Regions from separate parts of the Undibacterium sp. GW821-FHT11B02 genome, predicted to be linked through region 1. Evidence: predicted binding sites of a transcription regulator. Region 1 holds the regulator's gene; the other holds the start of a gene.
What was found. The regulator LexA, encoded in region 1, represses DNA repair genes until DNA is damaged. The targets are predictions, from matches to a motif close to ACTGTATNNNNATACAGT.

Region 1 (5,314 bases):
ATTTCTATAGCACCGAAGTACAGATTTTCCGTGGCTATTGGATGGTCAACTGGTTCAAGGAACAATTCGGTCATCACGAGCAATTGCAGGCAACAGAGCAGGGCATCGCCCCCGAAGCGCTGTTCGATGAACTGGTGAATGCCGTACCACCAGGCTCGATGGGCCTGATGCTGCAACCGTACTGGTCACCAGGCATCAAGATACCGGGGGCAGAAGCCAAAGGAGCCATCATCGGTTTTGGTGACGTGCACACCCGTGCCCATATGTACCGCGCCATACTGGAAGGGTTGGCCTATGCCCTGCGCGAAGGCAAAGAACGTATAGAAAAACGTAGCGGTGTCGCCATTACCGAATTGCGCATTTCTGGTGGAGGCTCACAAAGCGACGCAGCCATGCAGCTCACTGCCGATATTTTTGGCTTGCCGACTTCACGTCCGCACGTCTATGAAACCTCTGGTCTGGGGGCTGCAATTGATGCAGCAGTAGGCTTGGGCCTGCATCCGAATTTTGATGTCGCCATCAAGGAAATGACACGCATAGGCAAAACGTTCGAGCCGATTGCCCACCACCATCACATCTACAACGAGCTATACCATCGCGTGTACCAAAAAATGTACACCCGCCTGCAACCTTTGTATAAAGAGATACAGCAAATTACCGGCTACCCCAAAATGCATTGATATGGCATGGGAGCATGGTTTGCTGTTGGATGGATTTATTGGGTTGGGTAGGTGCAGGTTTTACACATTAAAGACTTTTGCCCATAACTAGAGACATTACCTATGAGTAAAATTGATTTAGAGTTTCTGGATGAAATTTTTCATCGGGCTAAAGTAGAGTCAGAAATTCCAGGACATCAAGTTCATGTAGTGGAATTATTGCAACTATATTTGGTATGCAAACCAGAACACGCCAGTGCTTGGGCGATTTACGGCGAGGCATTACGCGAACTTGGCAGGCATAATGAGGGCTTAAGCGCGTTAACACAAGCTTATGAACTTGCTCCGCAAGGTTACAAGGGATTCATTGCAATGCAAATTGGTGTTCTTATCAAGGATTACCGCTCTCCCAAAGAAGCGGATGCTTGGTTTGACATAGGCACCAAGTGTTTGGGGCATAACTCGGGTTGGCCTTGGGTCATAAAAGGGGAAAATTTAGTTTCTCTAGGTAAGTTTGATGAGGCAATTACATGCTTTGAGACTGCGCAATTTGGTGGGCACGATCAAAAAGATGAGGCTCTATTTAATTTAGGGCTAGCTTACCGAGCCACGGGAGACTACAAAAAAGCAATTCTTTGCTTTGAGAATGCAATACAAATCACTCCAAATTATGAAGATGCAATAAATGCGTTAGAGGGCTTGAATGGATTGGATGAAACACTGAAGTTGGCATTGGAGTTACGAAAAATTATTAACCAAGTTCATTAATGAAGGTTGCAAACCTTCCCGAGTCTCAAAAGATAAAATCACGAAGAAGAAATGCTAAAAATAAAGCGCTAATGGATTTAATTATGTTACCTAACGAATCGCAGTTGGGCGATATTGAGTCTGATTTATGGGCGGAAATGAAGATTTTTGATAATGAACAATTATGTACTGAGTTAAATGGGCAGGACATAATGAGGCAATTTGCTGCTGCGAAGCAGCTTCAGTTGAGTGGAGCAACTAATGAGGTCTTCAAGTTTCTTATTGATCTTCTGAAGGACGTAAATAGTTCACGTCGAAAGGTGGCAGCATTTTGCTTGGGCCAGTTAGGTACGCCTGATCGTCCTTTTGCTGATGAGACTGTCCCGTTATTGATTGAGGTAGTAAAGAGTGATGCTGAATCGAACGTCAAGGCTGAAGCAATTACAGCACTTGGTTATCTTGGTGACTATCGAAGTATCGATTGTTTGATAAGCGCAGCAAATGAAAAAGATACAGGAATGCGAATTTCCGTTGCTTTTGCTCTAGGGAATATTCGTGATAAAAAATGTCTTGGTCCATTGCTAATGTTGACAAATGATGCTGATCTTGAGGTGGTTTCTTGGGCCGTTTTAGGCTTAAAACTCCTTGATGTCGATTCCTGTGCTGTGCGAGATCGTTTTTTTGAATTGGCTGTATCCTAAGGACGATGAGATATCGGAAGAGGCGATTTGTGCTCTCGCAGGGTGGCACGATTTACGTGTATTGCCTGCAATAATCGATAAGCTTAGCCAATATGAAATAAGTATCGCTGTTTTTGAAGCGGCGGGTAATTTGGGGGATAAAAGACTGCTGCCTGTATTAAGTGAGTTACTTAATGATTTTGGGGAAGATTCACCGATTCCTCTTAAGCAAGCTATTTTGAAGCTTGAAGCGATAGAAAATCGAATTTAATTGTAGTATCTTCGATTTGATCTAATTTCAGAAAATCTGACCAAAAAGGCGAGGCTACCTGACGCCCCAGACCAGCCAGAGCTTCAGCTATGACGCCGTTGCTAACCGCAGCACCAAGACAAATAAAATGGCCTGAAAAAAAGTGGAGAAGAATGATCGAAAAGGGAATGGAAATAAGAGGGATGATTGTTGATGACGGCACCACACAAGAATAAAGAATTTTCTCTATCTTTAAGGATGACGCATCCTGAGCTAGATTTATTGGTATTTTCTGATCTTATTGGACTGATTCCATGGAAGTGGAATACTGCCGGGGAAGTAAGAAAAACTAAAGACGGCAGATTGTTGGGTGGAGTACACAAACAGTCTTTTTGTACATGCACATTAGATTTTGATCAGGATGATACTTTGGAGGCTGCCATCAATCGAACGCTTGACCTACTGGAGTCGAAAAAGAGCGACATTGTTAAAATGACGTCTTCCGGTGGTCAAATGAACTTTTTTATTGGATGGTTTTTTGAAGGGACTGCTGGATTAATCTTTGATTGGCAAATCCTTCGCAGGATTTCTGATTTAGAGATTTCTATTCAATTGGATGCATATGGCGCATTTTTAAAGTAATGCATCATGTAAATACCGTTGACGCGATAGTGTAATAATTTGCGGGCGCGTGGCACACCTCGCTCCCATCGTATTTTCTCCCGAATTGGCATCGTCCGATTTTTGCGAGATTGAGCAGACTTTTTTTCACTTTGCCGTCATGGCATTTAGTGTGCCCAGCCTCACTTAAATCATACCGACAATAAATTGTCCTCATGTTGAATGCTGTGTGAAAAAGAGAGGGGCATGACGCCCCCGAACGATATGATGATTGACTGCCTATTGACCTTTGATGTTGGTACTACCAAAAAAGTTTGAGGACGAGCCAGGCGTGATCCGGATGAGAGGGGAGGATCACACCCAGGCTGTCCTCAAACCCAGTTTCTCATCAGGCCGACTGCCAGGCCTTCCAGAGCAAAATCTTCTTCGGTATCGCCAACCCTGATGATGGGATAATCGGGGTTTTCTGGCATCAGTTCGATCAGGTCGCCGGTTTTCTTGTAGCGTTTTACAGTCACATCGTCGCCCAGGCGGGCGACAACGATTTGGCCATTGCGGGCAGTGTCGGTTTTCTTTACTGCCAGTAAATCGCCATCAAGTATGCCGGCATCGCGCATGGACATGCCGCGTACTTTCAGCAAAAAGTCAGGCTTGGCAGAGAACAGGGCGGGGTCCACATGGTAGGTGGATTCTATATGTTCGCTGGCCAGTATGGGGGAGCCGGCAGCGACACGGCCAACCAGTGGCAGGCTTAGTTGCATCAGTGCCGGATGTGGCAGGGCCATCTGTATGCCGGGGATGTGGCTGGATAGTTCGGATTCCAGCAGGCGTATGCCACGCGAGGTGCCAGCGGCGATCTCGATCACACCTTTGCGCGCCAGTGCTTGCAAATGTTCTTCTGCGGCATTGGTGGAGCGGAATCCCAGTTCTGCGGCGATTTCTGCACGGGTAGGGGGAAATCCGGTGTTTTGGATGGCGTCCTTGATCAGGTTAAGGATTTGTTCCTGGCGGGCAGTAAGTTTTAGCATGGTGATTTCTAATGTGAATGTGCTGTATAGGCAAGCAGTCTGTATTTTTATACAGTAAAGCTGAATATGCAAGTCAAAATCCGCAAAGAGCAGCAAAAATGTGAAAAATTACGTCATTCAAACAGGCAAATGGTGGCTTTGCCTGGCTAAGTCACTGATCTAATTGATCAAAATGAAAAACTGGGTTATTATTGTCGGCTTTCCTCTTCCCGCACTCGTCTTGACGCCGAGGCGGGCTATTTTTATTGTCCACAAGGAGAATATATGCGTCATTATGAAATCGTATTTATCGTACATCCCGATCAGAGCGAGCAAGTTCCTGCAATGATCGAACGCTACAAGGCAAGTGTTGTAGCTCGTGGTGGTCAAATCCATCGCGTTGAAGACTGGGGCCGTCGTCAATTGGCTTACATGATTCAAAAACTGGCGAAAGCGCACTATGTTTGCTTGAACATTGAATGCGATGCTGAAACTCTGCTCGAGTTGGAAACAGCATTCAAATTCAATGATGCTGTCTTGCGTCACCTGACAGTCAAACTGAAAAAAGCAGAAACAACACCTTCTCCAATGATGAAAGCTGTTCAGAAGGAAGATGCTGCAAAAGCGCAACGTGTTGAAGCGCCTGCTGCTTAATTATTCATTGACAGAGGTCGTGTAAAAAATAGTGAATCAGCTGAAGCTTGTAGCCCGGATCGTAGAGAAAACCGCATTGCGGTACACACCGGCCGGTATACCGATAGCTTCTGCGACATTGATGCACAGTTCGGAAACTCGTGAGGCGAACACAGTTCGACAGGTTGAGTTTGAAATTTCAGCGGTAGCGGCAGGGGAGATTTCCCGCCAATTCAATGAAATTGCTCTGGATGTGCCGGTGGAATTTACTGGTTTTTTAGCACGCAAAAATCGCAATAGCAAAAGTCTCGTTTTTCATGTCACTGAATTCGGGACACCTTTACTAGATTAGGAGCCAAAAATGGCATTCGGTAAAAAATTCGACAAAAGCAAATTGAAGCAAAAGCGTCAGCAACAAAATCCTTTGTTCAAGCGCAAAAAATTCTGCCGTTTCACTGCGGCACATGTAGAAAAAGTTGACTACAAAGACATCGACACACTGAAAGACTTCGTGCAAGAAAACGGCAAAATCATGCCTGCACGTCTGACAGGTACTAAAGCGTTGTACCAACGTCAAGTTGATACAGCAATCAAACGTGCACGTTACCTCGCGTTGCTGCCATACACTGATTTGCACACAGCGTAATTGACGACAAGGTAAAGGAGAAAAATATGCAAGTTATTCTGTTGGATAAAGTCGTTAATCTCGGCAATCTG
Region 2 (5,314 bases), on a different contig from region 1:
CGCTGGATATAAGTTGATGCGATTACCAATGTGCTCTTGACAGTATCACCAGCCATTTGCGGAACAACAGAATTTCCAGATGGCCTGCCTGCACGCCGGTGCTGCAATCCATCATGGGGTTAACATAGTAAGAACGCTGACGAAAATCCCGGCAGACAAATATTTCACGACGGCCCAGACGCATCAAAAAGGAAGTCGGTGCAAATTGCAGACTAAAACGTGTGTCAAAAGACTGTTCAAGGTTTGCCATAATAGTTAATCTCCATGTCGGTTACGAATGATAGAAGGACAGTAAGCAGATCATTACGCAGCGTTGTTCGTCCATGAACGAACTTTAACATAAAATACTGTATATGCAATCAGTATTTATTTTAATGTCGTTTTCTGACCTCATCTATAGACAAGCAAAAATATAAAGAATGACGCTACCTCCTATGACACAATCCAGCGCGCCTTCTCTGGAGCAAGTCACACCACCAACCTCAATCAGTTTTGGGAAAGCCTTAGTTTTTTGGTTAAAACTGGGTTTCATCAGCTTTGGCGGCCCTGCCGGGCAAATTGCCATCATGCATCAGGAACTGGTGGAAAACCGCCGCTGGATTTCAGAACGGCGCTTTTTGCATGCGCTTAATTACTGTATGGTCCTGCCTGGGCCAGAAGCGCAGCAGCTTGCTACCTATATAGGCTGGCTGATGCATAAAACCCGTGGTGGCATTGTTGCTGGCGCATTATTTGTGCTGCCCTCCCTGCTGATACTGATTGCTCTGTCATGGCTCTATATCGCCTATGGCGATCTGAGCCTGGTAGCAGGTCTGTTCTATGGCATCAAACCGGCAATCACAGCGATTGTGGTACAAGCCGCACACCGCATAGGTTCTCGTGCGCTTAAAAACAATTACTTATGGGGTATTGCCGCCGCTTCTTTCATGGCAATTTTTGCTCTGGATATCCCTTTCCCAGTCATCATTATGCTGGCGGCATTGACTGGTTATATAGGTGGCAAGCTGGCACCGGAACATTTCAAGACCGGCGGTGGCCACGGCAATGCCAACACCTCCTATGGTCCGGCGCTGATTGATGATGACACGCCCACACCCGCGCATGCGCGGTTTAGCTGGGGCCGGTTATTCTGGGTACTGATCACAGGCATGGCATTGTGGGCCATTCCCATGGGCTTGCTGACAGCAAACTATGGATGGAACCATACACTGACGCAAATGGGCTGGTTTTTTACCAAGGCAGCCTTGTTGACGTTTGGCGGTGCCTATGCAGTACTGCCTTATGTCTATCAGGGTGCCGTCACTGGTTATGGCTGGCTGACGCCGACCCAGATGATAGATGGCCTGGCACTGGGTGAAACCACACCCGGTCCACTGATCATGGTGGTGGCCTTTGTGGGTTTTGTCGGTGGCTATGTGAAAGCCGTATTCGGCCCAGACTCGCTATTCCTGGCTGGTGCAGTCGCTGCCGCGCTGGTAACCTGGTTTACCTTCCTGCCCTCGTTCCTGTTCATCCTGGCTGGTGGGCCGCTGGTGGAAACCACTCATGGCGATATCAATTTCACAGCCCCTCTGACGGCAATTACAGCTGCCGTGGTAGGTGTGATTTTGAATCTGGCCTTGTTTTTTGCTTATCACGTGATCTGGCCCCAGGGATTTACCGGCACGCTGGACTGGATATCTGCCCTGATCGCCATCGCTGCCGCCATTGCCTTGCTGCGTTTCAAACGGAATGTAATACATGTCATAGGTGCATGTGCAGTCATTGGGCTTATCGTCAAGACACTACTTTGACGGGTATCAGCAGAAACTTATAAGGCAGCAAGTCGACGATAAAGCTGCAACAGTCCCAAATAAGCGGCGAGTTTGTGTTTGAACTTTCAGGCAGAATTACATATACTGTATATTTATACAGTATAATCTACCATGCCCAGTCTTTCCCCACTTGTCGCCGAAGGTATACATCCCGCATTGTGGCGTGCCTCACAGTTGGCGCGTGGTCATGGTGCTTATCTGGATACCGGTTTTCCTGAATTGCGCCTTGAATTACCCGGTGGTGGCTGGCCTTTGGGGCAGTTAACGGAAATTCTATTGCCCACTGCCGGCATTGCTGAACTGACGCTATTAAAACCGGCGCTGAATCAATTGCAGGGTCGCCCCATTGTCTTGCTGACACCGCCTTATACACCGCAGGCACTGGCATTGTCCTGCGCCCATTTAGAAACCTCGCAGTTGATCTGGATCACTTGCAACAAGCAGTCCAATGCATTCTGGGCAGCTGAACAGGTGTTACGCAACGGCAGTTGCGGTGCCCTGCTGTTCTGGCAATCGCAGGTACGCAGTGAAACACTGCGTCGCCTGCATCTGGCGGCCCAAAGTTCAGATACCTTTTTTTGCCTGATGCGCAGCATGCAAATGGCACCGCTGCCCTCACCGGCGCCATTGCGACTAAGTCTGCGGCCTGTCGTCGGCGGGCTGGAACTGGCAATGATCAAGCGCCGTGGTGGTTTGCGTGATCGCCCGCTGACTCTGCGTATAGCAGCCCATCATTATTTGTACTCACATGCCCATACTAACAAAGAAAACATTACGGCAGACAGGCACGCTGGCGCAACGTCCGCCACTTTGGCTCGCCGTACACCTGCCCATGCTCCAGCTTGAAGTGTTTGTGAAACACTGGCCTGGAGTCGAAGAAACCATGCCCAGTGCAGTGCTTCAGCAGGGTCGGGTCAGTGCAGTCTCGAAGTCAGCCCGGCAGGCTGGTGTCTACCCGGGCATGCGCACGGGTGGTGCACAGATGTTGTTGCCTGATATTCGCTGCTTTCAGCGTGACATCCAGCAAGAGCAACTAGATTTGCTGGCCAGTGCCACCGCTTTACTACAGTACTCGCCCCAGGTGACATTGGCAGAAGACGATAGCATTCTCATCGATATCAGCGCCAGCCTGAGTTTGTTTGGCGGCATCCGCGCCTTGCGCAAGCGTATTCAGGTCACCATGCAGGCCCTGGGCCTGACGGCAAACACAGGCATAGCCCCTGTGGCCAGGGCCGCATGGCTTTTTGCCAGGCTGGCTGCACAGAAAAAGCGCGTGGGCAAGCATGTGCTGGGCAGTAAAAAGCTAGCCCAACATCTGGACCGATTGCCCGTTGGCCTGCTGGCAGCAGCACAGGATTCGCTGGAATTATTACAGGGCATAGCCTGCCACAGTCTGCAAGATTTGCGGCAACTACCGCGACCTGGCCTGCAAAGGCGCTGTGGCAAAGCCATCCTGCATGAACTCGATGCTGCCTACGGCGAACAAACTGAACTGCATCAATGGCATGTCGCACCGCCCGAATTCAAGGCCAAGGTGGAATTGCCCGACCGTATCGAGCAGGCGGATGCCCTGCTGATGTATGCCCGCAGCCTGCTGACCCAGTTGCTGGGCTGGCTGACGGTACAGCACCTGGCAGTCAGTCATATCCATCTGGAGTTATTGCATGAACGGGGGCGCCAGGCCATTCCCCCTACCCTGTTTGATCTGAAGCTGGGACAAGCCTGCTGGCAAGAATCACATTTGCTCAGCCTGTTCAAAGAAAGACTGACACAGTTAAAACTGCACAGTGCCGTCATCGCCATCGTGCTGGAGGTCAAACAGACTACCCCACGCGAACTGCAGAGTGAAACTCTGTTTCCCGAACCCGGTGGCAAGGCAGAAGATCATCAGCGATTGCTGGAATTACTGGTTGCCCGTCTGGGTGAAAATGCCGTATTAAGAGCCCAGCCACAAGCCGACCACAGACCAGATGTGGCCAATGCCTGGGTGTCGGTGATGAAACCGGCCACGAAAAAAACCACTGCCAATACGGCACCAGTTATCAGCACGGTTACCAACATAGGTACAGCAGCCAATTTGCGCCCGGACTGGTTGCTCCCCAAAGCTTTGCCGCTGGAAATTCGCAATCACCGCCCTTATTACGAATCAGAACTGACACTGATTTCACCAGCAGAACGGATAGAAGCAGGCTGGTGGCATGAACAGATACAGGCACGTGATTATTTTGTCGCCATAGATGCTAAAGCCGTGCGTTACTGGATTTATCGTGAACGCGCCATGGACCCGGACAGTGACAAGTCAGTCTGGTTTTTACATGGCGTATTTGGGTAATGGCCATGATAACCAGCAGCTTACTCCCTGCCTATGCCGAATTATTCTGCATGACGAATTTCAGTTTTTTGCAAGGGGCATCACATGGTGAAGAATTGGTGGCACGTGCCATCAGTCTGGATTACCAGGCACTGGCCATTACCGATGAATGTTCACTGGCTGGCGTAGCCCGCGCGCATACTGAAGCAAAGAAAAGTGGCTTCCCCCTGATCATAGGCAGCCATTTCATACTCAGCGATGAACAGAACGAAGGACAAACAGATGAAGTGCAGGCAGCAAAGACCGGGCTGCATCTGATCGCCCTGGCGAAAAACCGTGAAGGTTATGGCAATTTATGTGAATTGATCACGCTGGCACGTGGCCGCAGTAGCAAAGGCCATTACCTGCTGACCAGACAGGATTTCTCTACACCACCCGAAACATTGCGCCATCTGGCATCACTACCGGATTGTCTGCTGATATTGGTACCCGCCTATCCGGCAGAACCTGTTACCCTGGCCAGCCAAGCCAACTGGCTGGCACGCACCTTTCCCGGACGTGCCTGGATAGGCTTGAATCTGCTGACGCAAATGGCCGATTCCTATCAGCAGGAACAAGTGTACCTGGCCGCCGATCAACTAAAACTGCCTGTAGTGGCAATTGGTCAGGTCTGTATGCATGTGCGTTCACGCAAACCCTTGCAAGACACCATGACAGCCATACGCATAGGAAAGCCAGTAGCAGAATGTGGTTACGCCCTGGCGCTGAATGCAGAACAGCATTTGCGGTCCCGCTTGCGGCTGGCGAACATCTACCCGCGACAGGCGCTGGCCGAAACCATCAACATTGCCAATGCCTGTCATTTCTCGCTGAGTGAATTGCGTTATGAATATCCGGAAGAACTGATTCCTAAAGGGCATACACCCGCTACCTATCTTCGCGTGGCAGTGTACAAGGGTGCACAACTGCGTTACCCGCAAGGCTTGCCATCAGGGCTGGCAGACCAGATAGAAACTGAATTACACCTGATCAATGACCTGGCGTATGAAGCGTACTTCCTGACCGTGTATGACATCGTCAATTTCGCAAGAGATAGAAAAATCCTCTGTCAGGGGCGTGGCTCTGCCGCCAATTCCGTGGTCTGCTACTGCCTGCACATCACCGAAGTCAATCCGGAAACACATACCCT

Region 2: imuA (translesion DNA synthesis-associated protein ImuA) is a predicted target of LexA. The motif match lies at 1,898-1,915, and genes of this name have one in related genera.

The regions. Positions count from the first base shown of each region.
Region 1 covers NZ_JBXASD010000009.1:280,746-286,059, forward strand. The annotation lists gene AC1RVX_RS20410 (FGGY-family carbohydrate kinase) at 1-680, shown strand, start outside; gene AC1RVX_RS20415 (tetratricopeptide repeat protein) at 783-1,427, shown strand; gene AC1RVX_RS20420 (HEAT repeat domain-containing protein) at 1,427-2,107, shown strand; gene AC1RVX_RS20425 (hypothetical protein) at 2,088-2,357, shown strand; gene AC1RVX_RS20430 (DUF4279 domain-containing protein) at 2,550-2,978, shown strand; gene lexA (transcriptional repressor LexA) at 3,329-3,985, opposite strand; gene rpsF (30S ribosomal protein S6) at 4,250-4,618, shown strand; gene priB (primosomal replication protein N) at 4,650-4,949, shown strand; gene rpsR (30S ribosomal protein S18) at 4,959-5,243, shown strand; gene rplI (50S ribosomal protein L9) at 5,270-5,314, shown strand, end outside.
Region 2 covers NZ_JBXASD010000002.1:45,513-50,826, forward strand. The annotation lists gene AC1RVX_RS03465 (hypothetical protein) at 23-250, opposite strand; gene chrA (chromate efflux transporter) at 420-1,793, shown strand; gene imuA (translesion DNA synthesis-associated protein ImuA) at 1,926-2,660, shown strand; gene AC1RVX_RS03480 (Y-family DNA polymerase) at 2,668-4,146, shown strand; gene AC1RVX_RS03485 (error-prone DNA polymerase) at 4,152-5,314, shown strand, end outside.